Methylotuvimicrobium sp. KM2: one gene and its partner. The protein of the gene in region 2 interacts with the protein of the main gene of each other region in a pairwise test. Links are inferred from orthologs where the notes say so. Each region holds a gene or a part of one and is shown on either strand. Other genes may lie near its edges.

Region 1 (17,499 bases), 170 kb from region 2 along the record:
GCCTTTTTGCCCGAGCTTTCGCCGACTTTTCCGGGCGCCGCTTCTACGTTTTGCGTTTTCAGTTTTTCAACAATCTCATTTGCCGAAATGTTGTACATCAACATCTTGTCCGGTTTCAACCAGACTCGCATGGCGTATTCTCTGGAGCCCAAAATTTCGGCGAAACCGACGCCATCGATTCGCTTGAGTTCTTTCAAAACATTGATATCGGTAAAGTTATAGAGAAATTTTTCATCTAATAAAGGATCGGAACTCAGTATGTTGATATATAAAAGCATACTATTTTGGACCTTTTCCACGATGACCCCCGACTTAATGGCTTCTTCGGGCAACTCATCAAGAACGGCGGCAACTCGGTTTTGCACGTTGACTGAAGCGACTTCCGGATCGGTTCCCGCCTTGAAAATGATTTGAATCACACTGGTGCCATCGTTTCCGGATACCGAGGACATATAGGACATTCCGGGTACGCCGTTGATTGCCCTCTCCAGCGGGGTAACTACTGCTTTGACAACAGTTTCGGCATTGGCCCCAACGAATTTTGTCGTTACATTGACTTCAGGCGGAGCGATCTCCGGATATTGAGTGATGGGTAGTTGAAACAAGGACAATAAACCCAGCAAAGTAATTAGAATCGATATTACGATCGACAGTACCGGGCGATGAATGAATTTGCTCGTCATATGCGTTTCTATGGATAGAATTAAATATTATCGTGCGGTCATGACTGTATTTAAATCAACCAGAACGGTGTTGATTTTATTGCCGTCTCTAACATTTTCGACGCCTTCGAAGAGTATTTTTTCATCCTTGGACAAGCCGGATTCGATGACATAAAAATCATCCAGGCGCATTTGAAAGACGACATTTCTTTGTTCGGCAATGCCTTCGGCATTGATTACAAAAACATATAATTTGTCTTGAATTTCGAAAGTCGACTTTTGAGGTATCAATAAAGCTTGTTCGAGCGTTTTATCGACGACAACCTTGCCGCTGGCGCCATGCCTCAATAGACCTTCCGGATTTGGAAATCTTGCCCTAAATGCGATGTTACCGGTTTCGGGATCGAGCTCGCTTTCGATCATTTCAATTTTACCTATGTGTTCATAGAGTTGATGATTGGCGAGTTTAAGGCGGACGCTTTTCATTTCAGCCTCACCATGCATCGCATAGTTCAAGTATTCGATTTCGGATTGATTGAAGTAGGCGAAAATCTCGGTGTTGTCGGAGATCGACGTCAGCATGTCGCCCTCGTTGATAAGGCTGCCGACTTTATTCGGAATACGGTTGATCGTACCGGAGAAGGGGGCTCTGATTTTGGTAAATGAGATGTAAAGGGCTTCTTCTTCTTTTTTAGCCAACGCCTCTTCCACGTCAGCTCTCAATGCTTCGATTTTGGCCTTGGCAACATCGAGCTCGGTTTTCGAAATAATGTTCTTTTCAACCAACAGCTTTACATTGTTCAATTCAACTTCTGCCGCTTTCAAATCGGCAATCGCATTTTTATGAGCGGCAATAGCTTTTTTTAGGTCTTTTTCAAACTCGGATGCATCCAATGTAAACAGTAATTGATCTTTTTGAACTTCTTCTCCTTCGTCGACATGAATTTTTTGCAAATAACCTTTCAGTCGACTTCTCAGCTCGACATATTTAACCGAATGAATCTCGGCGACATACTCATGGCTGTAGGTCATGTCTTGGATTAGCGGAGAAACAATCTGATAAGTATCGGCCTTCAATTCTTCTTGAGGCGAGTTACAAGATAATACGATTAGGGAAATTGCAGTAAATAATAGTTTTTTGAAGCGCATCGGTGAAAAACTTACTTTTGTCAAGTGCATGTTTAATACTTGATAGCGAAACAGATGGAATGAAGCAACAATAGGTTCGATAAATTCAAACTATGTGTTCGCTCTTCGATTGCTCATACGATTCAATCCTAATAGAGTGATATACGGATTGGGTCTTTGGCATAAGGTTTTTTGTAAGGATATGAAAAATGATTTTTTTCGGTTTAACAATAAAGTTGATTAGCTTTTTGCCAAATTAAAGCAAAAAACTTTCCATTAGGGAATTGGGTTTTGTATTGAGATTGAAAATTAATCGATACATCGAAATATCAATAATAATTTCAATAATATAAATTCGAGACTCACTTTTAGCAGTGGGATGTGAAAAATGAATTAGACGAGTATCATGAGGCAGGGTGAACAATCAGCCCAGTTTCGTTTACGCTAATGCACTAAAACGATGCATTAATTTTAGTCATTACATGAGACATACAATCAAGATCATTACCCTGGAAAGGAATAAACCACGGCAATCTCGTCATTGTTGTCAATTGAATGTTTGTACAAATAATTCCAGGAGTCGATTGTTGCTTTCAACGACCAAGAATTAATCTACTTTAGTGTAAAGATAAATAAATTTGATTGCAACTTGAAGGTTCGCATTCAAGGCAATCAAAATATACCTATCGTAGATCAAAATTCGCCCCCTGCGCCGAGTTTTGATCTACAAATAACCGGGGCAAAGAAAAATTAAACGCCTAACATTGCTCTCTACCGGAGATCGGCCATTTGACACTTTATTTATTTCCAAGCTTTTTCAGGCCGCACCTGATTACTCCCTTTATATTCAAAAAATGGTTAACTTTATGAAAGTATGGGGTGTGGCTAGCGAGGATGTCGGCAGCAGGGATCGCTGCCGTCAAGCCCCCATGGACGGGTTCACGGCGGTCCTCGATAGACATATCCCATGCCTTTTTATTCTTAGACGGTTTTTCAATCAAAAAGGAGTAGGATAATTTAGGTGCTGGGTTTACGGCGTTCCTCGATAGACACATCCCATACCTTTTATTCTTAGACGGTTTTTCAATCAAAAGGGAGTAGCTTTACGTTATGCACTCAGGGAGATTAACAAAAAAAGCAGCACTCCCTCTCCAACTCGGGCTATCGATAGCTAGCGTGGGTAAGCAGCTATACTTCACGCTATCATGTTTGCAGTAGACGCTAAGGATTTGGTCATAAATAACTATCCTATTTCATGGGCAGTTCGGTTGCTCGATTGGCTGGTATCGGGGGCAAGGAATACCGCCGACAAGCCTTTGTCTGACACTCAGGCGCCTCCTCTGACGCTTCCGACATTTGAAGTGCAAAAGGTATATTTATCCTGGGTAATTTAGGTGCTGGGTTCACGGCGTCCTGTCAAGTGAACCACCGAACCCTCGACAAATCACAAAACACCAGGAAGTTATTAATCGCGAAATCCTAAATCATCTTACCCAGAACCGTCACCATCGACGCGAATTCGAGAATATTGCACGCCGACCTTCGATTCATGAGATCGATCAAACCTTTTTTACAAATTCCGATTTCAATTTCATCGCGCCTATGCCGTCGATTTTACAATCGATGTCGTGATCGCCTTCGACCAACCGGATATTTTTAACCTTTGTGCCGACTTTAACGACAAGGGACGAGCCTTTTACCTTGAGGTCCTTGATCACCGAAATCGTATCGCCATCCTGCAATACGTTGCCATTGGCATCTTTGATTATCCGGTCTTCGTTTCCGGTGCCACCGCCCTCCGAGTCTTGCGGCCATTCATACCCGCACTCCGGACAAATGTACATGCTTCCATCGATATAAGTGTATTCAGAGTTGCACTGCGGACAATTGGGTAATTCGCTCATCTTCGTATTGTATTTATTTGATTATTTTGGCTGGCAGTCTGTTGAAAAAGAACTCGACAGGTTCGTCTTTATCTTCGGGCTGCCTTTTTGATTGAAAAAACGGCTGATAATCAAAAGATCAAGGGGTATGTTTGCCAACATTTTCGTCAAACATACCACATACCTAATGATCATGCGGATACTCTCACCACTTCGGTAATGAAAGTACCCGGACCGATTAAGGATTAGAAAATACGATCACGAATTAACACAAATCCGTAATCGAGAAATGCTTTGCGGCACTATCCTTTAGGCCCTAAAACATCATCGGGATCACCCTCATAAGGCGTGGCATAGCTACATTCCTTTTGCGGACACACTTTTTCGGCACCTCGACGCTTGGTGTTTTTTAGCGTCAAAATAGGCCAATTACATTCCGGGCAATTTTCTTGAACCGGGGCATTCCAGATTGCATAGCTGCATTTCGGATACTCTGAACAGGAATAAAAAATTTTGCCGTTTCTGGATTTACGCTTAAGCAAATTGCCTTTTTTGCATTGCGGGCATTCGACGCCGGTATCGACCGGCTTTTCGAGCGGCTCGATGTGTTTGCATTTCGGGTAAGCGCTGCAGCCGATAAATTTACCGTAACGTCCGGTTTTAATTACCAACGGCGACTCACACTTCGGACAAACGCGCCCTTCGACGACTTCAGGCTCGGACGATTTACTGGCGTCTTCGTTCAAATTGCGCGTATAGGAACAATCGGGATAATTGGTGCAACCGATAAAGCGCCCATTCCGCCCCAGCCTAATCGACAAAGGACTGCCGCATTCCGGACATTTTTCATCAATCGCCTCTTGCGTGACATCCTTGCGCTGTACGCTTTCTTCTTTTTCATGAATCAGCGTATTGAAAGGTTCCCAGAAAGAGCGCATCAATGGAATCCAGTCTTTTTCACCTCGCGAAACTGCGTCGAGCTCATCTTCGAGGTTCGCGGTGAAATCATAGTCGACGTATTTATTGAAATGCTCGGTCAAAAATTTATTGACGATACGGCCCACATCGGTCGGATAAAAGCGCTTGCTTTCCAACGTAACGTAATCCCGGTTTTGTAATGTCGAGATAATCGATGCATAGGTCGAAGGCCGACCGATACCGAATTCTTCGAGCGCCTTAACCAAACTGGCCTCGCTGTAGCGCGGCGGCGGTTCTGTAAAATGCTGACCGGCGATGATATCGTTGAGCGGAACCGGGCGCCCTTCTTCGAGAGACGGTAAAAAATTCTCTTTGTCATCACCTTCGGCATTATCATCCTTGCCTTCCAGGTACACGGCCATGAAGCCTGGATCGGCGATCGTCGAACCTGTTGCCCGAAATACATTACGGTCGCTACCGCAATGCAGATCCACCGCTACGGTATTAATCGTCGCATGAACCATTTGGCTCGAGATCGTACGTTTCCAAATCAAATCATAAAGCTTGAATTGTTCGGAACTCAAAAATTTTTGCAACTCGACCGGAATGCGTCTCGCCGAAGTCGGGCGAATCGCTTCGTGCGCTTCTTGGGCGTTTTTCGATTTAGTCTTGTAATCGCGCGGACTCTTCGGCACATTCTTAGCCCCGTATTTTTCCGCGATCAATTCGCGAATTTCGGCAATCGCTTCGGCAGCGAGATTAACCGAATCGGTACGCATATAGGTGATCAAACCAACCGTCTCGCCTCCGATATCGATGCCTTCGTACAACTGTTGCGCAACCATCATCGTGCGCTTGGTCGTAAAGCCGAGTTTACGCGCGGCTTCTTGCTGTAACGTCGACGTAATGAACGGCGGCGCGGGATTACGTTTACGCTGTTTTTTTTCGACTTTCGCGACCAACAGTTTGCCGTCGGCAGCATCGAACAAGGTTTGCTTGACTTGTAGCGCACGCTCCTCATTGTCTATCGTGAATTGCTCGACTTTTTCACCTTCGAAATGAGTCAACTTAGCCTTGAAAGCTTGCTCTTCAGCACTCAATTCGGCATCGATCGTCCAATATTCGCGGCTTTTGAATGCTTCGATTTCCAATTCGCGCTCGACGATCAAGCGCAACGCGGGGCTTTGCACGCGCCCGGCCGAAAGGCCTCTGCGGATTTTTTTCCACAACAGCGGCGACAGATTAAAGCCCACCAAGTAATCCAGGGCACGACGAGCTTGCTGGGCATTAATTAAATCGATCGACAGCTCGGCCGGGTTTGCAATCGCCTCGGTAACGGCTTTTTTGGTGATCTCATGAAAGACGACGCGATGAACCGGTTTATCCTTTAGCAGTTTTTTATCCTTGAGCAATTCGTATAAATGCCAGGAGATCGCCTCGCCTTCCCTATCCGGGTCAGTTGCCAGATACAGCGCTTGAGCTTGCTTGATAGCCTTTGTTATCGCTTGAACATGGCGCTGATTCCGATCGATGACTTCATATTTCATCGCGAAGTCATGTTCGGGATCGACCGCGCCTTCTTTCGGGACTAGGTCGCGAACATGACCATAGGAGGCTAGAACATGGAAGTCCTTGCCTAGATACTTTTCAATGGTTTTAGCTTTTGCAGGCGATTCTACAATAACGAGATTATTACTCATTCAGTTAGGAAAATACGATTAGTGTAAGTAAGCCGGGATGAGATCATAGACAATGTCCTCCATTCTTGAGAATGCGATTTCTTCGTCGGGCTGACTGAGCAACACCATCAGTACGATCCATTTCAATTTTTCCAATGAAATTTCTTCATTTTCCAAGGCCATCGCGCGATCGATTACGATTTCGCGGTTGGCATGCGATAAAATGCCGCTGTGTTCAATGAACATCAGAAAATTACGGCATTCCAAATCCAGTTTTTCTTGTTCCTGACTGGAAAAAATCCGAAATGCGGTCGGCACCGTCGGCGTAATCTGTCCTTGCAGGCTAAGCGATTCGAGCCAATCAAAAGCCTTGACCACTTCGACTTGATCGAATCCCGCTTCTTCCAGCTCTGTTTTTATCAACTCGTTATCCGGCAGGATATCGATCTCATCTTCCATATAGTTTTCAAACAGATACATAATTACATCAAAAATATTTTCTTTCATAGCGGGTCTTCTTTAAATAAAGTTTCTATACGGAACCCTTCACTCCGCGAGAGGGATTCCTTTTTGGAATCGATCCGATTCCTCCGTTTTCAAAGCCTGTGTCGGCAAAAAACGGCGGCACTTCTTATACTAAGTCGTCATGCTGCGTTTATTTAACTCGGGTATAACAGCCACCTGAAACGGATTCTACGTATCCTTGAAGCTCCAAAACCAGCAACATCGACGAAATGACTTCGACCGGTAGCCCGGTATTTTCCACTAAACTATCAACGGAAGTGGGACTGAACATAATTAGATTCAATAATGTTTGCTGCTCAAGGTCAAGCGTTGTTTGTCTCAATTCCGTAAAAATATCCCTATCTATATGATTATAAAAATTTAATTCTTCAAGGATATCGCGGGCGGTTTCCACCAGTTTAGCTCCCTCCCGAATCAAAGCGTTACATCCTCTTGCCAAGGGATTATGAATCGAACCCGGAATCGCGAACACTTCGCGGTTCTGCTCCAAAGCCATGCGCGCAGTAATTAAAGAGCCGCTTTGCTTGGCTGCCTCCACTACCAGTAGCCCGATACATAAACCGCTGATAATTCGGTTTCGTCTAGGAAAATGATCGGCTTTCGCCCCGGTTCCGGGAGGAAACTCTGAAATCATTGCGCCATGATTAACAATTTCAGTCGCCAGTGCTCTATGACGCGCCGGATACACTCGATCTAGGCCGGTTCCCGCTACGGCAATCGTGTAACCTTGAGCTTGCAAGGCTCCTTTATGCCCGGCGGCATCGATACCCAAAGCCAATCCGCTGGTGATCACAAAGCCCTCTCTTGCCAAGGCTTTAGCAAATTCGGCGGCGGTGTCGACACCTAAATGGGAAGGGTTTCGACTACCAACGATAGCGATTTGAGGAAGCGCCAAAATATCCGGATTTCCTCTAATAAACAATAATGGCGGCGGATCGGCGATTTCCTTTAACTGCGGTGGATAACAAGGGTCGGCTAAAGTCACCGCCAAATGTCCAGGTTGCTCCAACCAACGCAAATCCTGCTCTACCCTGGTCCAATCGGGATTCCGTATCGATTGAACGACCGAATCCTTTAACCCGAGAGCGGCCAATCCACTGCTTGACTCGGAAAACAATTGCTGAGGAGTATGACTGTCGAGCGTTTTAAGAAACGACCGACAGCCGAAACCCGGCGTGCGCAATAAAGCAAGCCAGTATTTGATATCGGAGGAAATTTGAAAATTTTTCAGGGGGTTTGAACTTTATCTAAGACATGAATCGCTTGACGCGCATCCATTACCAACGCATAACTAATCCGATCGAAGGTTCGGAAAATCATCAAGGTTCCGGCCAACTCATTGGGTAGTTGAATCGTATCGTTCCTTATTTTACTAAAAGGATCTCGAACGGATTTCCCTTTCTTGTAAATATCGAGCACATGCCCGACTTTCAGGCCATCCGATGCTCCCTTATCGATAGCAACGACATTATAGCGCCCAATTTGAGTAACGCCATCCAGCACACTAATAATACTACCTTGTATTTCGGATTCCGGCGACTTAGGGAAGTAATGCAGGGTAAAATCGCCTTCTTGGTGCGGCATTAGCCTGTCGCCCATGCGAATCTCGCTGGTCGAACGCGTAACAAGCAGCGTTGCGGGATCGCCGGGCTCTTGTAGCGTCGTATTTGCAACAAACTTCGCTTCATACCCCAAAACTTCTTTGGTCTCGGCACTGACGAAAGTATCGCCTTTACGATAAATCGTATAGGTCAAGCTTTCCGGCTTTTCGATCGCACGAACATAAACACGATCGCCCGGGCCCGCGACTAGATGTTCGCCTGCGAAATCGATGACGTAAGGCGAATTTTCCAAATCATCCTGCCCAACCACGCGCGGCGAGGCCAAATATTTGGCGATTTTTTCGGAAGGAATTAACTCGATCGCATCAATGAGATCCATTTCACGAATGCGAGGATAGAGCTTAACTTCTCTTGACGAGCCTGAATTGCCGAGAAATCCTGACGGAGACAAACTTAAGCGTGGCTTACCACCGGCTTCGGAAAAATAAATGGTATCGCCCGGATAAATCAAATGCGGGTTATCGATTTGCGGATTACCTTCCCAAATTAAAGGCCATTGATGAGGTTTTCGCAAAAACCTTCCCGAAATCTCCCACAATGTATCGCCCTTAACTACCGTGTATTGGTCCGGGTGAGAAGGATTGACCTCTATTTCCTGCGCCCAACCGGGGACGATAACTGCTAACGAAACGATCAATCCAAAAATTTGTCGAAAAGCCATAGAGAGTTCCTGAAACGAGAGTTCCGGTAATATTATGCGGTCTGAATTCAAAGTTTAGATGAATTCATATAAAATTCCAGAATTGTAATATGATAGTGGAGAAATTGTTGAGCATTCTAACTATACTCGAGTTCCCTGATGAGCGCTTGCGTAAAAAGGCGGCTCCGGTCGAAACGGTCGATGCCGATATCGGAAAACTCGTCGACGATATGTTCGAAACCATGTACGAAGCTCGCGGCGTCGGCTTGGCCGCGACTCAAGTCAACGTTCACAAGCGGGTCATTGTAATTGACGTCAGCGAGGAGAAGAAATCTCCGCTTTGTCTAATCAATCCTGAAATCCTTGCCAAGGACGGCATCGAAGAAACCGAAGAAGGCTGTTTGTCGGTCCCCGGTTTTTTCGAAACAGTCAAACGCGCCGAACACATTAAAGTCCGCGCCCTCAATCGCGACGGTGAATCATTTGAATTCGAAGCCGAGGATCTGTTGGCGGTCTGTGTGCAACATGAAATGGATCACCTGGAAGGCAAGTTGTTCGTCGATTATATTTCGCCGCTGAAACGCCAAATGATTAAAAAGAAACTGAATAAAATTCATCGATTGGAACAAAAAGCCTCATGAAAATCGTTTTCGCCGGCACCCCTGAATTTGCCGTGCCTACGCTACGCATGCTGATTGACTCAAACCATCAAATTTGCGCTGTTTATACTCAACCCGACCGCCCCGCAGGGCGCGGACGGCAATTGAAACCCAGCCCTGTCAAGGAACTGGCAATGCAATCCGGAATTCCGGTTTTACAACCGGAATCTCTGAAATCCGACCACGACTTTCAACAACTAGCCGCGCTCGAACCGGGTTTGCTGATCGTGGTCGCCTACGGCATGCTTCTGCCGCAACGGGTACTGGATTTGCCGACATTCGGCTGCATCAACGTACACGCTTCGTTACTACCGCGTTGGCGCGGCGCGGCGCCGATTCAAAGAGCCTTGATCGCCGGCGACGAAAAAACCGGTGTCACGATCATGCACATGGCGCTCAAATTGGATGCCGGTGACATGCTGCACAAAGAGGAATATCGCATTACAACCAAAGACACGGCGGGCGATCTGCACGACAAATTAGCCAAACTCGGCGCAATCGGCATGAGCAAAGTATTACCGGATATTGAAAACAATACGCTACATCCGGAAAAACAAGATGAAAGCCAAGTCACTTATGCCGCGAAACTCGAAAAAAACGAAGCGAATCTAGATTGGAACGAGTCTGCCGAACAATTGGATCTAAAAATCAGAGGCTTCAATCCGTGGCCGGTCGCGCAAACGCACTATAAAGATCAAGTTTTACGCATTTGGTTAGCCGAACCGCTCAGCGATCAAACCGATGCGAAACCGGGTACGCTACTTAAAAACGGCAAATACCTTGAGGTCGCCACCGGCAACGGTTTACTGCGCCTGCTTGAAGTCCAACTGCCCGGCGGCAAACGTATATCCGCCTCCGCCTTCATGAATGCGCACGATGTAGCCGCGCAAAGCCTGGGTTAATCTTCCGTGAACCTAAGAAATCTCTCGGCCCGGATTGTGAGCCGGGTATTGAAGGAAGGCCAATCGCTAACCGCAGCCCTCGAACAATCGACCGGCACGATCGAGTCGGCCAATGACAAGGCTTTCGTTCAAGCGCTATGCTATGGTGTCATTCGTGAATTTTACAGGCTCGACTTTCTGCTCGGACAATTATTGAATAAACCGATTAAAGACGATGAAATCAAAACCTTAGCCATTATCGGTCTTTATCAGCTCGAATACATGCGCGTTAAAGCCCATGCCGCGGTTTCCGAAACGGTTTCGGCCGCCCCGCGAAAAAAGTCTTGGGCAAAACCGCTGCTCAACGCCATCATGAGAAACTATCAAAGACACAGAGATGAATTACAATCGCTGGCCGACAACGACCCAGTAGCCGCAAACAATCATCCGCAGTGGCTAATCGATACGATCAGCTCAAATTGGCCGGAACAAGCCGGGCACTTATTGGCCGAAAACAATCTTCAGGCACCAATGACTCTGCGCGTCAATTCAGCACGCATCGGTCGAACCGAGTATAAAGAGCTACTAGCCGCCGCCCAACTCGGTGCAATCGAGACTTCCGAGTGCCCTTCCTCGCTTACCCTTGAGCGGCCGGTCCCGGTCGAACAATTGCCTGGATTTTCCGAAGGATTGGTTTCGGTACAAGACCTTGCCGCCCAATTTTCGGCCGGATTACTAGACCTGAAACCGAACCAACGAGTACTTGATGTCTGTGCGGCCCCCGGTGGCAAATCGGCACATATTCTTGAAATGCAAGCAAATTTATCGGGGCTAACGGCAATCGACATCGATGCCAATCGCATGCAAAAAGTCCGCGATACTTTGCGGCGCTTAAGGCTCGATGCCGAATGCATTGTCGCGGACGCTTCGCAACCGAACGACTGGTGGGACGGCGTTCCGTACGACCGAATCCTACTCGATGCGCCGTGCTCGGCACTTGGGGTAATCCGCCGACATCCGGACATAAAATTACTGCGCAAACCCGGCGACATAGGGCCACTAAAACAACTTCAGAAAAAAATCCTCGAAGCCATATGGCCTTTGTTAGCTCCGGGCGGCATACTAGTTTATGCGACGTGTTCGATTTTGAAGGAAGAAAATGAACTGCAAATCCAAAGGTTTTTAAATCATCATCAAGATGCCACGGAATGGTCTATTGATGGCAATTGGGGAACGGCAAGACCCCATGGCCGGCAAATACTGACCGGTAGCCAGGCAATGGACGGATTTTATTATGCGCGTATTCGAAAGCACTAACCGTCTACTATCGATAGGCTTATGGATCGCGCTACTCGCCAGCCTACTGGCTCGACCGGCTTTTCTTCACGCGGACGAATCGAAGATTGAAATCCGAAGCATCGACTTCGCATTGAGAGACGGCCATTATTACTTATCCGCAGATATCCACTATGAATTGACTCAAACCGCTCGCGAAGCACTGCAAAAAGGCATTCCTTTATACTGGGACGTGTTGATTAAAGTCGTTCGCGAACGCGCTTGGCTTTGGAACAAAACCCTGGTTGACTTCAAAATTCGTTACCGCATCCAATATCACGCCTTGTTGAACAATTATCGAGTCACTAATATCAGCTCCTCGGACAGCACGAGTTATGCGTCGCTTTCCACGGCATTAGCCGGTATGTCGAAGATCCGTAATATTGCCGTACTTACTGAAGGCGATATCGCCGAGGACGAGAGCTATCATGTCGGCGTCAAGACTCGTTTCGACCGCGAAGCGCTACCTTTGCCATTACGCCCCGCCGCATACATCAACCCGCAGTGGTATTTATCAAGCGATTGGTTGCAATGGCCCGTGCAAAGATGAGATTTCCCCTTGCCCCGTTAATTGCGGTGCTATTCGGACTGGTTTTGCTGTCTTTGCAATTAATGAGTTCGGCAACCCAAGAATCCTCGCAACTCAACGAGATGTATTCATCGTTGCTGGTTATCAATGCACTGGGCTCGATCGTATTGCTGGGGTTGATCGGGGTCAACATCGCCTCGCTTACCCAACAGCTCAAAAAACGCGAGGCTGGATCCAAGCTAACGATTCGCATGGTCTCGCTGTTCGTGCTTTTGGCGCTGGCGCCCGCCGGCATCGTTTTTTTCTTTTCGATGCAGTTTTTGCATCAGGGTATCGATAGTTGGTTCAATGTCGAAATCGACCGAGCGATGGAAGACTCGCTCGAACTCAGCCAAGCCTCTCTTGACCAACGGATGCGCTGGCATTTACGGCAGACTCAGCAACTCGTCGACCAACTGTACGAAACCAAGTCCGAAACGCAACGCATGGACGACCTGGAAAAAATACGCGCCCAAGCAGGTGCAGCAGAAATGACCTTGTTTTCCAGGCAAGGCCGCATCATCGCATCGAGCAGCATCAACCCCGGCGATATTCTCCCGCATCTTCCCGACGAACATGCCTGGCTGGACGTGCGTCGCAACGACCACTATGTCGCGATCGACTCAACCAAGGAAGAGCAACTGCGTGTACATGTCATCGTCACTGTCAGCACTCAAGACATTCAGTATCTTCAAGCATTGTACCCGGTTCCGCTTAGAATCATGGACCTAGCCGATTCGGTCGAATTCGCGTTCGTGCGTTACCAGGAAATGAATTTTCTACGGGATTCGTTGAAACTAAGTTTTTCGCTTGCTTTATCGCTGGTATTGTTAATGAGCCTATTAGCGGCGATCTGGGTTGCATTTATCAGCATCAGAAACATCGTCGCGCCGGTCAAGGAGTTGGTCAAAGGCACGCAAGCTATCGCGGCGGGCCATTACAACCAACAGCTTCCGGTACTAACCCAGGACGACTTGGGGTTTCTGGTTATATCGTTCAACGACATGGCCCAACGTATCGCCAAGGCCCGCGATGAAACCCGTCTGGCCGGCATCGAAGTGGAGAATCAACGCGCTTATCTGGAAACGATTCTAGCCAACCTGACGGCCGGCGTGATAAGTTTTGACCAGGATTTTAGAATCCGCACGGCCAACCAGGCCGCCTACCGTATCTTTCATCTACAAGTCAGCGGATTTTACGGGCAAACTTTGTTGGACTTGTCAACAGAGCACTCGGATTTAGCCGATCCTTTGCGAAAAATTCAACATTTGCTTGAAAATGCCGAGGATATTTGGGAGCAACGCATCGCCTTCCTGGGTCCCAACGGCCTGCAAGAACTGTTATGCAGAGGAACCCCGCTCTACTCGCCCGAAGGCCGTAGCATAGGAGCTGTCGTCGTGTTCGACGATGTCACCGACCTAATACAAGCGCAAAAAAATGCCGCGTGGGGTGAAGTCGCCCGGCGCCTGGCTCACGAAATCAAAAATCCGCTAACGCCAATACAACTATCGGCCGAACGCCTGCAACACAAGCTCGCCAATGAATTGCAACCAAAATCGCTTGCGATATTACAGCGCTCCACCGAAACCATCGTCCAGCAAGTCGAAGCGATGAAAGAAATGGTGGATGATTTCTCCGAGTATGCCAGAGTCTCTAAAAAGCAAACCGAGCACATCAACCTGCCGTCGCTAATACAGGAAGTTCTAGCCCTTTACGCCTCACAGGGCGGCGAGAAATTCACAACTTCGGTCGAAGAAGAGATTATGATGATCAACGCTGACCGAATCAGTATTCGACAGGTTCTGCACAACCTGATAAAAAACGCCTTAGAAGCCACTGAAAAAAACGGCAACGTAAAAATCACAGTGTCTAACCGATTTAAAAATAATGCCCGGTTCGTCGAAATGGCTGTTCATGATGACGGCCCGGGCATTAAAGAAGAACATTTGGATAAAATATTCGAACCTTATGTGACAACCAAGGCAAAAGGTACCGGCTTAGGACTCGCCATCGTCAAAAAAATTATCGAGGAACACGGCGGAGCCATTTGGATCGATACAGGTTATAAAGCCGGGGCGGGCTTCGTGATCCAACTCCCAGCCGTATAACGCTATTACTTACTTAAATTATGAATGCAAAAGCAGCACACATCTTAGTGGTCGACGACGAACCGGATATTCGTCGACTGGTTCATGAAATCCTGGAAGACGAAGGCTACGAAGTCAGCACCGCTGAAAACGCAGGCCAAGCTAGGCGATTAAAGAACGAAAAAAACCCGGATTTGATCTTACTGGATATCTGGATGCCCGACACAGACGGGATAACGCTCCTTAAGGAATGGATCGCCGAAGGCGGTTTTGCCTCGCCGGTAGTGATGATGTCCGGTCACGGCTCAGTCGAATCCGCCGTTGAAGCCACGCGACTAGGCGCTTACGACTACCTGGAAAAACCGTTGTCTCTGGCCAAATTATTGTTGATCGTCGAGCGGGCACTTGAATCGCGTCAATTGCAAACCGAACTGCCTGTTCCGAAGGCATACCAAACATTGGATTTCGAACCGGTCGGGAAAAGCGCAACGATTGCCCGAATTAAAGAACAACTGAAGCGTCTCGCGCAACACGATACCCGCGTGCTGTTCGTCGGCGATGCCGGTGTCGGTAAAGAACTCTATGCGCGTTATCTACATAACAATAGCGTACGACGGGACTGGCCGTTTGTCGACGTCGCGGTCGGTAGTCTTTCCCCTGAAAACTCGGTAATCGAATTTTTCGGCAAGGAAGAAAACGGAAAAGTGATGCCGGGGTTGCTGGAACAGGCTCACGGCGGAACCTTGTTCCTTTCGGAAATCGCCGGCATGGACAAGGAATCGCAATTAAGACTACTCAGCGCATTGGAATCTCGATCCTTTTTGCGTAGCGGAGGCATCCAATCGGTCAGCGTCGACGTCAGGATCGTCACCTCGACCCGAGTCTCGCTCGAAGAAGAAGTCAAGGCAGGCAGGTTTCGACGGGATTTGTATTATTTGCTCAACGAAGTCACGATGGAAATTCCGCCGCTACGCGAACACAGCGAGGACGTACCGGCTCTGCTCGGGTTCTATGTCGATCATTTCATGAATCAGGAAAAGCTGCCGTTTCGAAAATTTTCGATGGCGGCCCAAAATTATTTAAGGAATTACAGTTGGCCCGGCAATGTGCGCGAACTGAAAAACCTGGTTCAACGCTTGATGATACTCGGCGTCGGCGACGATATGGAACTCGAAGAAGTCAAGGGCGCATTGGGCGCTGTAGTCGAACAAACCAGCAGCAACTCGTCGGTGCCGGAGTTTTATAACTTACCGTTGAAAGAGGCACGAGAACACTTCGAAAAAGCTTATCTCGAATACCATTTCGAAAAATCCGGCGGCAGTGTCGCCAAACTCGCCTCGATCATTGGCATGGAACGGACGCATTTATACCGTAAATTACACGCATTGAATATTAAGTTATAGAAAAATAAAAGCCTAGAGCAAGGCTGCGCATAGGATAACCTTCAGAAACGATAAATAAACTTGAAAAAATCTAGCGCATCTAGTAACATTCCCAGTCTTTTATTGGGTCCTAACAGAATAAACAGTAACGATGAAAACTTTTAGTGCAAAGCCAGCAGAAGTTAAGCGCGATTGGTACGTAGTTGATGCAGAAGGGAAGACGCTAGGTCGCCTTGCCACTGAAATTGCACGCCGTCTGCGCGGAAAACACAAACCCGAATACACACCTCACGTCGATACCGGCGACTATATCATTGTCGTTAACGCTGAAAAAATCGCAGTGACCGGCAATAAAGAAAAAGACAAGATGTATTACCGCCACACAGGCTATATCGGTAATATGAAAGCCGTTAACTTAGGCAAACTCAGACAAACCTTCCCGGACCGTATTATCAATACAGCCGTGCAAGGCATGTTACCAAAAAATCCATTGGGCCGCGCAATGTTCAAGAAATTGAAAGTTTATGCGGGTCCTGAACACGATCATCAGGCTCAACAGCCGAAAGTTTTAGAAATTTAAGCGGGTAGATCATGGCAGCAGCTCAGTATTATGGAACAGGCCGTCGTAAAAGCGCTATAGCGCGCGTTTACGCAACCTCCGGAACCGGTAAAATCACTATCAACAGTCAAAGCATCGAGCAATATTTCGGACGGAAAACCGACCAAATGATTTCTCGGCAACCGCTAGAATGCGTTGATATGACCGACAAATTCGATGTCAATGTCATCGTCAAAGGCGGCGGACCTTCCGGTCAAGCCGGTGCAATACGTCACGGACTTGCCCGGGCATTGATGGAATACGACGAAGCGCTGCGCCCTTCCCTTAGAAAAGCAGGATACGTCACTCGCGACGCACGCGTAGTAGAACGTAAAAAAGTTGGCTTGCATAAAGCCAGAAAACGTCCTCAATACTCCAAACGTTAATCGCTCACCCGATTATCGAACCAATAAAGGCTGTATTCATCGAATACGGCCTTTTTTATGTCCGACATCGAGACGCCGGGACCATGCGCGGTGAATAGTGAATAGTGAATAGTGAATAGTGAATAGTGAATAGTGAATAGTGAATAGTGAAATGATGCGACACTTCATGCGCTTGTCAAGTCCTATTTTCCCCTTTCCCCTTTCACTATTTCTGCTCCCCGCCGCCGGCAAACAAATCGTAAGCAGGATTAGCGGTTTGTTCCGCATACTCGAACCCTAAACGATCCAGGCACGCCTCAAACGCGTAGCGCTCGGTATTCGGCATTTGCAACCCGATCAACACCCGCCCGAAAGCCGCACCATGATTGCGGTAATGAAACAAACTGATATTCCAGCGCCCGCCCAAGGCCGTCAAAAACTTCAGCAAGGCGCCGGGACGTTCGGGAAACTGCAGACTGTAGACCACCTCATTCAGCGCCCGCGGCGCATGACCGCCGACCATATAGCGAATATGCTCCTTAGCCAAATCGTTCGCAGTCATGTCGA
Region 2 (10,126 bases):
GTTCTAATCGTCGACGACATTTTAGACGAAGGCTTCACGTTGGAGGCGATCTACCGATATTGTTTATCGGAAGGCGCGACTTCTGTCTACAGTGCGGTATTGGTCGATAAGATTTTAGACCGCGAAAAACCGGTCCAAGCCGATTTTGTCGGACTCTCGGTCGAAGATCGCTACTTGTTTGGCTATGGGATGGATTACAAAGGCTATCTACGCAACATGCCGGGTATTTACGCTTGTCAGGACAACTTAATCGACTAGGACAATGACTATGACACAGTTAGCGATCATCGGCGGAACCGGATTGACTCGTCTTGAAGGCTTGAAAATCATCGAACGAAAACCTATCGAAACGCCTTTCGGCATACCTTCGGCCGATTACGTCATCGGCGAGATTGATGAAAAATCCGTCGTCTTTCTAGCCAGGCATGGCGACCCGCATACAATCCCGCCTCATAAAATCAATTACCGCGCGAATATTTGGGGACTCAAAGAGCTTGGCGTCCAAAAAATAGTCGCCGTGGCCGCGGTTGGAGGTATTACGTCAAAAATGGCTCCCGCTCATATCGCGGTGCCCGATCAAATCATTGACTATAGCCATGGACGAAAGCACACTTTTTTCGAAGAAGATCTCGAGGAAGTCACGCATATCGACTTCACAAGCCCTTACTCGACAGAACTTCGGGAAAAACTGATCTCTGCTGCAGCAAATGCAAAGATTTCAGTTACGCCAACTGGCACATACGGCAGCACACAAGGCCCGCGACTTGAAACCGCCGCTGAAATCCAACGCATGGAACGTGACGGTTGCGACTTAGTCGGCATGACCGGCATGCCGGAAGCCTCGCTAGCCAGAGAGCAGGACATCGACTACGCAGCGCTTGCGGTCGTCGCAAATTGGGCGGCAGGAAAAACAGAAGGCGAAATCACCATGGTTGAAATCGAACAAAATCTACACAAAGGAATGGCCGATACCGCCAAACTATTAAAAGCGTTTATAGCCCGGTTATAACGCCAATGATTTCTTAAGTCGGGTTTCGCCGCCGGTGCCATGCTTTTCACTCTTCAAGCTTCGGCAGTGCTTAAGGAAGCGCAGGAGTGATAGGCGGATTTTTTCTCAAATTGGAGTACGCTCATAAAAAGTTACTCACAGAAGCTGTGGACAAGTCTGTGAGTAACTTGATGACTCGCTTCTTAAAGCCGCATATTTGTTACAACTTTTTTAAATTGACTAATTTTTACACAAAAGCCTTTCGAATTAATATATCAATCACTTATATTGAACATCTAACATTGAAAGAGCTTCGTCTGACTTGTCATTCATTGACAAACCGGCAAAAACGAGCGTGTGTATAAAAGGAAATACAGCGCCTTCCCTGGCCATGTTGAATCCTTGTTTTTAAAACGCACGTCCCGGTTTCACGCCGAATTTTTTCAATATCATCGCCAACGGGCAAAAACCGGTAAACGACGCTTGCAATAAATTCGCACCGACGAATGCGGTAAACCATAACCAGTTCGATGAATGAAAATGCGCCAAAAGCAAGCTCAACAAAATAAAAGTGCCGGCAAACGCCATCACTAAACGATCGATACTCATGATTCGTCTCCTCCTTATTTAAGACGCACAACCCCCATAAACTTCAGCATCATTCTTTCATAAAACGGCTCGCTAATTCCTTTCCTGACTTTACGCATGAAATATTTCTCGAATATGATTTTGGACAGATGCACCCATTTCCCTTTTTTCGACCAGGTCGTATTTCTCGGCGGTATTTGCGGCACCGCCAAAAATGCAACTCCGGTATCGCCCAAATCGGCCAGACACAATGCACTCAGACTCGGCTTGTCCGAGGGCTCTTTTCCGGCCAATTCATCACGGATGTTATGCGCGGTCGCGGTTACCATAGACTCGATCATGTAACCGGTTTTAGGAGTACCTGTGGCGACCGGTGTTTTTTCAACCGGTGGAATCGCCACACAAACACCGACCGAGTAAATATTTTTAAAAGTCGGATTGCGCTGATATTCATCGACGACGACAAAGCCCCGCGGATTCATCAAGCCTTCGACGCCGCAATTACGCACCGCGTCAACCCCGGTAAACGCAGGTAACATCATGGAATGCTTGAACGGCAACTCATGCTTTTTCGTCTCGTTGCCATCGTCATCGACTTCTGTCACATACATCATGCCTTGTTCGATACGATCAACTTTCGCGTTAGTCACCCATTTGATCGTTCTATCTCTCAAAACGCTTTCTAACATACTTTTGGTGTCACCGACACCACCTAAGCCTAAATGTCCGATGTAGGGTTCCGATGTAACGAAAGTCATCGGCACCTTGTCGCGTATTTTGCGTTTACGCAGCTCAGTCTCTAGGATCATCAAATATTCATAAGCGGGACCGAAACAGGATGCGCCCTGCACAGCGCCGACGATGATCGGGCCTGGGTCTTCCATAAATCTATCCCAATCCTGAGCAGCCACGGCTGCATGATCGACATGACAGACCGAAGTCGTATAACCTTCCGGACCTAGCCCCGGCACCTCATCGAAGGCAAGACGAGGGCCGGTTGCAATCACTAAATAATCGTAATCGACCGCAGTACCGTCGTTTAAATGAATTTGATTGCTGGGGGGATCGACCTTCACGGCCGCTTTTTGAATGAATTCGATCCCTTTTTTCTGCATAATCGGAGCTAATTCGATTTTCAGATCTTCCGGTTTACGCCATTTCGGCGGCACCCAAGGATTCGAAGGTACGAAATGGAACGTCGGAGAATCGGATATCACGGTGACTGTGTGATTATTCTTAACTAACTCTTTCATTTCATAGGCCATCGGAACACCACCGATACCGGCACCTAATATTACAATTCTAGCCATAAATTTCTCCTCGTGATGAATCAAAATGCACTATTATTCTTGTTGAAGACTTCGCACGGCCACATTTGCTGGTAAGCTGACGCGATCTTTTTCCGGTAGCTGCGTTACCTACATGGATGTAGGCAAGGGGCGGAACCATTGAGAAAACAGTTGCATAGCTTATCGCCTGTTTTGGCACCTTGCTCGCGAACAAAATAACATTGTCATAAAAGCCGAAAACATGACCTTGCAAAGTTATACATTTCGATCGATTTGGTTTAATTCAGAAAACGTTGACGTTTCCGTTTTTGGACTTGGAAAACAAATTCCCAATCAATACATTTTCAATAACCGCATGTCACTGAAAATGTCGGCACCTCATTGTGTCGATTCAAAGATACACCGGCTTGGAATGAAACTTAACCCTACTTTAACATTTGTCGTTCATAAAATATTGGAACACAAAAACAACAAATATTACGACACTACATTGCTTAAGACCGGGTTAGGATCGTCACCATTCAAACGCAAACATACAACAATAAAAACATAAATGTTTGGAACCGGCGTTACCCAAAGAATATTAGCATTTACTAAAATACGCAAATTTATTTTTACTCTTGTCCTTCCCGCAGTGAAAAAATCCTTCTTACTAAAACACCTCCTCATCATAGCGCTTTTACCGACGCTTATGAGTAACCTCGCACAAACCGGCGTGCTGTTAGCAGAATATCAAGCGACGCGGGACAGTCAGGCGCAACAAGCATTCATTGAACCGGCCCAAGCAATCTCGATCACACCATTGGTTAAACGGATCAAGATCAGCGCCCTCATCGGCTTTGTCTCGGTCTTAGCTTCTGGATTAGTCGCCCTAGCGGCTTACCGGCGTCTTAAGGAAAGCACATCCAACGATAACGAAGCCTCCGGCCCAACCCCCACTCGTAACCATCTATTGGATATGACGAGCCCCGTCGATCAAACGAAACTGTCCCTATCCCCCCGTAAATTTTCAATTTTAATCGCCGACGACAATTCCATTAACCGCTTACTGCTCGTCAATCAATTACAAGATCATTGCGATCAAATTACCGCGACAGAAGATGGAATCGAAGCTTTGAATTATCTGAAGAGCAAACGATTTAACCTGGTTTTTTTAGATCTGCAAATGCCGGGCTATAACGGCTTTGAATTAATTGAAACCCTACGACATACCGAAAATCCGAATAGGGATACTCCCATTATCGCCGTAACGGCGCATGCTTTACCAAACCAACGCAAAGACATCATTGCCCTTGGCTTCGACGAATGTCTTATTAAACCGATTTTATCCGAGCAACTAGAGGAAATCGTCACCCTCTGGCGCCCCACCGAACCTCGTGAGGCTTTAAGCGACTCTCCAAAGCAGGCCGGTTATGCGCAGCAACTCCTGGCTAAAACCGCTTACGACCGAGACTTGGCATTAAGCATCCTAAACAAACTATACGAGGAGCTTCCTCAACAACTTGACTCAATTCAAAAAGCACTACGCCATCGGCAATGGCAACAAGCCTTATCGATCACCCATAAGCTGCACGGTTCGGTCAGTTTCTGCGGTTTAACGGATATCCGTCAACAGGCCTTAACATTAGAGCAAAATTTGATTTCGAAAGACTTCCTCGAAACAGACCGGCATTTCGATAAATTACGAGCTTTGATTCAACAATTCATTACAAAAAAAACCGAACTTATCGAGGAATTGTCAGATAAAAATAGCGCCTGAAAAATAAGGGCGCGTCTTTAACGTTTATAAACCTGATTTCGGCAGTTTATACCTTTCGCGCTTCAAATTTCAGCTGTGGCCAAGGGGGCTCCGGAGCGCTCGACCCCTCACCTAGCGTTAGGATTTTGTGAAAAAAACTTCCTGGAGCCATGAGTTTTGTGGCGGGCTTGGTAACTCGCTTGACAGGACGACGCCCTGAACTCAGCATTTAAATTCCATAGCCCATTGACTGTGGTTAACTATCTCGGATAATTTAGGCGTTGGATTCACAGCGCCTTTTGAGACTCCTCCCCTAGTGACGAATATTCACCTACGATAGATATGTAGACTCCAACAATTCAGTTGAGCGAAGTATAATCGTTTCGACACCAACTAATACAAGAAAACTATGTCCGAATTTAACCTTGCCATCCACCATGTTAGCCTTATCGTCTCCGATACAGAAAAGTCCTTGCATTTTTACCGGGATATATTAGGACTTCAACAAACAGAACGCCCGAACCTTCCATTTCCGGGCGCTTGGCTTCAACTTGGCGAACAACAAATTCATTTATTGGAACTGGAAAATCCCGACCCAACTTCTGGTCGGCCAGTCCATGGAGGAAGAGATCGCCATGTCGCACTAACATGTTCGAGCCTATCTCCCGTCAAGGAAGCCCTCGATAACAACGGCTTTCGGTATACATTGAGCATTTCCGGACGCCAAGCATTGTTTTGCCGGGATTTTGACGGTAATGCCATTGAAATTATCGAACGCCCGAAAACCGAATAAAAAAAGGCCCGATAACGGGCCTTTTTTTATTTCAATTCATCGAGAATCGATTGTGCGATCTTTTTTTGCTCCGAACTTCCTTTATCCAATACTTCCTGTGCGATATCCTTAGCGGCATCACTATCTCCCATATCGATATATGCTCTAGCAAGATCGATTTTGGTTTCGAATTCATCCATATCGGTCAGATCGGAAACCCCTAAGTCAAGATCGTCAGGAAAACTATCATCACTCCCTTTCTTAGGTGTCGAATCCAAGTCGAAGTCGAAATTAAAATCGAAACCGATATCATCCTTTTCCGCTTCGGTCACACCGGATGCGCCTTCGGCCCTAGTTTCATTTTCGTCGAAAGATACGTTGAATTCATCCATCGAAGAAGAATCAGCAACATCGGTCTTTTTCTCCGTATCGTCATCGAAGGTCTCAAAATCGAACGATTCAAATTCCTCAGAGCTCGAGGCGTCCGTTTTTTCCTCTGTCAGTGCTTCTGCTCCCGAACTCAAGTCAAATTCGATCTGATTATCGTATTGCCCATTCTGCTCCTCCGATGATTGCTGTTTTGAAGCCTCAGATGTGCGATCCCCTGACCCAGGCACCGAAAAATCAAAACTCTCCAAGTCGAAATCGAGGCTGTTATCCGACTTTTCAGCTTCCTCTTCTTCCTCTTTTAAAGGCGATTCTTCCGTTTCAGACTCAAGCTCATCGAACTCAGGCAAATCGAAATCGAAACGATTGTCCTCAGTTATATCAGCCGAATGAGCGGAATCGGCTTCCTGGGAATCTTTATTAATCGCCGACTCGTCCTCGACATCGTCTTCCGTATCAATATCGTCAGTGAACAAGGCCGATCCCGGATTAATTTCACTGGCCATCTCAGCAACTTTTGCCCAAAAATCGATATTTTCGTTTTTTCCGGCTTGCTTCAGTTCATTAGCATAACTTTCGAAACCCTCCTTGTTTTCGTTCGCGTAAAAAATCTCTAAGAGTTTCAATTTGTAATCGTCATTCTCTGGATGTTCGGCAATCGCTTGTCGAATCAGTCCTTCGGCTTGTTGATAACGACCGTATGCCAAATAAACATCAGCCTCGGAAATCGGATCGACTTCATGCTGGTCGCTATCGAAAGCGTCAAAATCGCTCGGAGTAAATTCGCTTAGGAACGAGCTTTCACCAACGGTCCCCACATCATAGGCGGACTCGTCTTCCGCGGCCAATAAATTCAACTCCTCATCAGAGCTGGGAAGACTAATCTGCGATGATGCCGCGAACATACTATCCGTATCGGTTTCTTTTTCCGTTTTGCGCTTCCTTAACCACAACCAGCCTAAACCACCTAACAAACCGGCGCCGACCAGTGCTATTATCGCGTAATAAAAGGAATCCAGGAGTTCACTTACAGGCTCTTGTGCCACAGCTTGCGGCGGTTTTGCCGCCGGACGGGGCGGAGGAACGGTTTCCTTTACCGGTGGCGTAACAACTGGGCGTGCCGGCATCTCAACTTTTTCGGATGGTTCTTTATGCTGCAAAGCGGCTAGCTGTTCGTCTTTTATAGCCAGCATTTGCTGCATCACCGCTAATTGTTCCTCCAACTTCTCCAATCGCGCGCGCAATTCCGCATCATCTCTGCTTGGCTCATCCCGGTCGGCTTTGTCAGGATCGACCGGTTGCAACAAGCTATCATCCCTTTCACCGCTGACAACGCGTTCGGCCTCTTCAACATCTTCTTGAGCAGGGGCAACGAGTCTCAATTGCGAGTCGATAACTTCCTCGTCAACCGGTGCCTCCGTTACTACCGCAACCTGACCTCGCCACACTTGATTTTGCCGACCATACTCTGCCAATGCTTGCCGGTGAGAAAGCTTCAGTATGACCTCTCTTTCCGGAACCTTGAGCCTCGCTCCAGCCATTAATGCATTGATATTGTCTTTATAAAATGCGCTCGGATTATTCTCGAAGAGCGCTATCATGGTCTGTTCAACCGAGACATCGTTTGACGGCCTAACTTTTGAGGCAATTGACGAAAGCGTTTCATTTCTGCCAACCGGTCCGTACACGCCCGATGCAGGCGCGCGTTCCTCTTCACGACGCGGAGCAGGTGCTACCGGACGCTCAACGACTCGTGCATATTCTTGCTCGGCAGGCGTCACACCGTAATCGCTAGGAACCGGCAATACAGGCTGTTGATAAGTTGCGGGCGGGTCGACCAAAACGGTGAACTCGCGATAAAGCGTCCCTTTCGGCCAGTTCACCTCAATCAAAAAATCTAAAAAAGGCTCCTTGAGCGCCTCAGTAGAACTGAGTTTAATAACCGCGCGCTTATCGGACACGGAAACCAGGTTGAATTTAATCTTGGAAAGAAAATAGCTCCAAGGTAATCCCGCCTCATCGAATTTATCGGGAGGCGCGAGTTTCACGGTAATGTCGGACGAATTTTCGTCGGGCGAAAGCATCAACGCAATCTCTGCATCAAGGCTTTGATTAAGGGCCGAGTGCAATGTGATATCGCCAATTCCCAACGGAAGAACACTAGTCGGGGTCATCAACGATAAAAGCGCTATGGATTTAGTCAGTTTGCGCACATTGCTCTCCTTCATACACATATACCACAATCTATTACCCGGAACAGTCAAATATGAGATTAAGCTTAGACTAGATGTAATTTTTTACCAATTCTTCTGCAATTTGCACACTGTTTAAAGCGGCGCCTTTTCTGACGTTATCACCAACAACCCATAAGTCGATTCCCAGCGGATGCGAGATATCTTCGCGAATACGCCCGACAAAAACACTATCGTGCCCGGAGGACTCTGTCACCGCCGTCGGATAACCTCCGTCCCGATGTTCGTCTAGAACTGTCACTCCAGGCGCCTTTTCGAGTAGCGCGCGCACCGATTTACTATCTATTTTGTGACGCGTTTCAATATGCACCGCTTCGGAGTGACCGAAAAAAACAGGCACACGCACAGCGGTAGGATTAACTTGAATCGATTCGTCACCGATAATTTTCCGCGTCTCCCAAACCATTTTCATTTCTTCCTTGGTATATCCATTTTCCATAAATACATCGATTTGCGGCAACACATTGAAAGCGATTTGCTTTGGATAAACGCTCGGTTCAATCGGTTTTCCGTTCAATAAATGCGCGGTTTGCAGACTGAGCTCCTCGATCGCTTCTTTACCCGTCCCGGAAACCGCCTGATAAGTGCAAACATTGATTCGACTGATACCGACCGCATCATAAATCGGTTTCAACGCAACTAACATCTGAATCGTCGAACAATTCGGATTGGCAATGATGCCTCGGTTTTTATAGTCGGCGATCTTCTCGGGATTAACTTCGGGCACGACCAACGGGATATTTTCGTCATAACGAAATTGGGAGGTATTATCGATCACGATGCACCCGGCTGCCGCGGCTTTCGGCGCATATTCGGCGGAAACCGAAGCGCCAGGCGAGAACAAGCCGATTTGTGCTTTGGAAAAGTCGAACTCAGCTAGATCCTCTACCTTCAACGAGCCACCCTTAAACGGAATGCGTTTTCCAACCGAACGGCTACTGGCCAACGCATAAACCTCACCAACCGGAAAATTTCGCTCTTCTAGGATCGAGATCATCGCTTCACCAACAGCACCGGTGGCACCGACCACGGCAACATTATATAATTTAGTCATATTTAATTACCTTTTCATTTAAACAGAAACCACAGCATCACTTGCCTTCGGGATGCTAATATTCATCGCATTAAAAAAATCGGCAACGCCCGTCCCGGCCCTTCATACGAAAAAGGCGATATCAACGTCATAGCTTTCGCTATTCAGAATGCTGCCATAAATCATGCGATAGACTTAACCCAGCCTTAACATTGCGCGTCAATAGGTTATTGAATAATATGCAATAATTAATTTTATGGCACTACACTTGTTATCGCTGGGTTAAGAATTTTTTCGGGCTTATAAACGCAGGGAAACAGCGCTGAATGTCGCTATTATCATGATAAACGGGGACTATTTAGCTCAACGAAGACTAAGAAAACATACGGATGACCATCGATTTCATACCTATTCGCAATACGGACAATGCCGTTTACGACAAAGAAAATCTTACTGAAACCACCGGCATTAACACTACTACCTCCCGGTTTATGGATTTTGAATCGTTTCGTGACTATCGATAACCGAATAATTTTGGATATATGCGGTCAAAATAACCCGGCATTATACACTAGACATAGCCTTCACATACTTTTTGCAAATCAAAACCAACAAGAATGCGGAGTATGCTTGACGAGCATGTCTGCATGCCTTATATGGCATAAGAGCTACCGTCAAGCCCCCCATCAATGAGTTCATCAAACCATTAACACTCAAGCTGGAAATTGCAGAGTCAAAATGCGGCGCCCCGCATTCAACTTAACTCTTGATCAACATTTCCTTCGCGATTTTGTTTTCCCGCGTTCTTTCTTGAAAGACGAGCCAATGCTAAATATTGCTTTCGGAGTAACTTCAATTCTTCGTCGCCGATTTCTTCCAAATCCAACAGCTCGTTGTTAGCTCCTTCAACGGCGCGGATCAATTCGTCCAATTTTACTTGCAACGCATCGGTGTCGCGATTTTGGCTGTTCTGAATCAAGAATACCATTAAAAACGTTACGATAGTCGTCGCAGTATTAATGATAAGCTGCCAAGTATCGCTAAAACCGAATAAAGGCCCGGTAATCACCCAGGTCAAA

What was found.
Region 1: the proteins of WJM45_RS18385 (region 2) and def interact in binary tests that used the Escherichia coli proteins (3 or more experiments, as listed by UniProt). The link is inferred for Methylotuvimicrobium sp. KM2 from one-to-one orthologs.

The regions. Positions count from the first base shown.
Region 1 is NZ_CP150634.1:4,194,080-4,211,578, forward strand. What follows is about bases 8,035-10,941. They hold def (peptide deformylase), read left to right. Parts: upstream 8,035-9,185; coding sequence 9,186-9,698; downstream 9,699-10,941. Other genes in these bases: WJM45_RS17750 (LysM peptidoglycan-binding domain-containing protein), read right to left, coding at 8,035-9,078; fmt (methionyl-tRNA formyltransferase), read left to right, coding at 9,695-10,618; rsmB (16S rRNA (cytosine(967)-C(5))-methyltransferase RsmB), read left to right, coding at 10,625-10,941. In the rest of the region: WJM45_RS17720 (efflux RND transporter permease subunit), read right to left, coding at 1-683; WJM45_RS17725 (efflux RND transporter periplasmic adaptor subunit), read right to left, coding at 711-1,841; WJM45_RS17730 (zinc ribbon domain-containing protein YjdM), read right to left, coding at 3,350-3,694; topA (type I DNA topoisomerase), read right to left, coding at 3,976-6,291; WJM45_RS17740 (DUF494 domain-containing protein), read right to left, coding at 6,310-6,777; DNA-processing protein DprA, read right to left, coding at 6,926-7,978; more of WJM45_RS17750, read right to left, coding at 8,023-8,034; more of rsmB, read left to right, coding at 10,942-11,914; WJM45_RS17770 (DUF4390 domain-containing protein), read left to right, coding at 11,892-12,482; WJM45_RS17775 (ATP-binding protein), read left to right, coding at 12,464-14,608; WJM45_RS17780 (sigma-54 dependent transcriptional regulator), read left to right, coding at 14,629-15,990; rplM (50S ribosomal protein L13), read left to right, coding at 16,121-16,549; rpsI (30S ribosomal protein S9), read left to right, coding at 16,561-16,953; ilvA (threonine ammonia-lyase, biosynthetic), read right to left, coding at 17,159-17,499. UniProt on the Escherichia coli protein: Removes the formyl group from the N-terminal Met of newly synthesized proteins. Requires at least a dipeptide for an efficient rate of reaction. N-terminal L-methionine is a prerequisite for activity but the enzyme has broad specificity at other positions.
Region 2 is NZ_CP150634.1:4,360,333-4,370,458, forward strand. The notes cover bases 7,058-9,927. They hold WJM45_RS18385 (aspartate-semialdehyde dehydrogenase), read right to left. Parts: upstream 9,069-9,927; coding sequence 8,046-9,068; downstream 7,058-8,045. Other genes in these bases: WJM45_RS18380 (FimV/HubP family polar landmark protein), read right to left, coding at 7,058-7,975; WJM45_RS18390 (low affinity iron permease family protein), read right to left, coding at 9,802-9,927. Outside these bases: WJM45_RS18350 (hypoxanthine-guanine phosphoribosyltransferase), read left to right, coding at 1-258; WJM45_RS18355 (S-methyl-5'-thioinosine phosphorylase), read left to right, coding at 269-1,009; WJM45_RS18360 (DUF2892 domain-containing protein), read right to left, coding at 1,397-1,597; WJM45_RS18365 (FAD/NAD(P)-binding oxidoreductase), read right to left, coding at 1,612-2,886; WJM45_RS18370 (response regulator), read left to right, coding at 3,557-4,624; WJM45_RS18375 (VOC family protein), read left to right, coding at 5,013-5,396; more of WJM45_RS18380, read right to left, coding at 5,423-7,057; more of WJM45_RS18390, read right to left, coding at 9,928-10,126.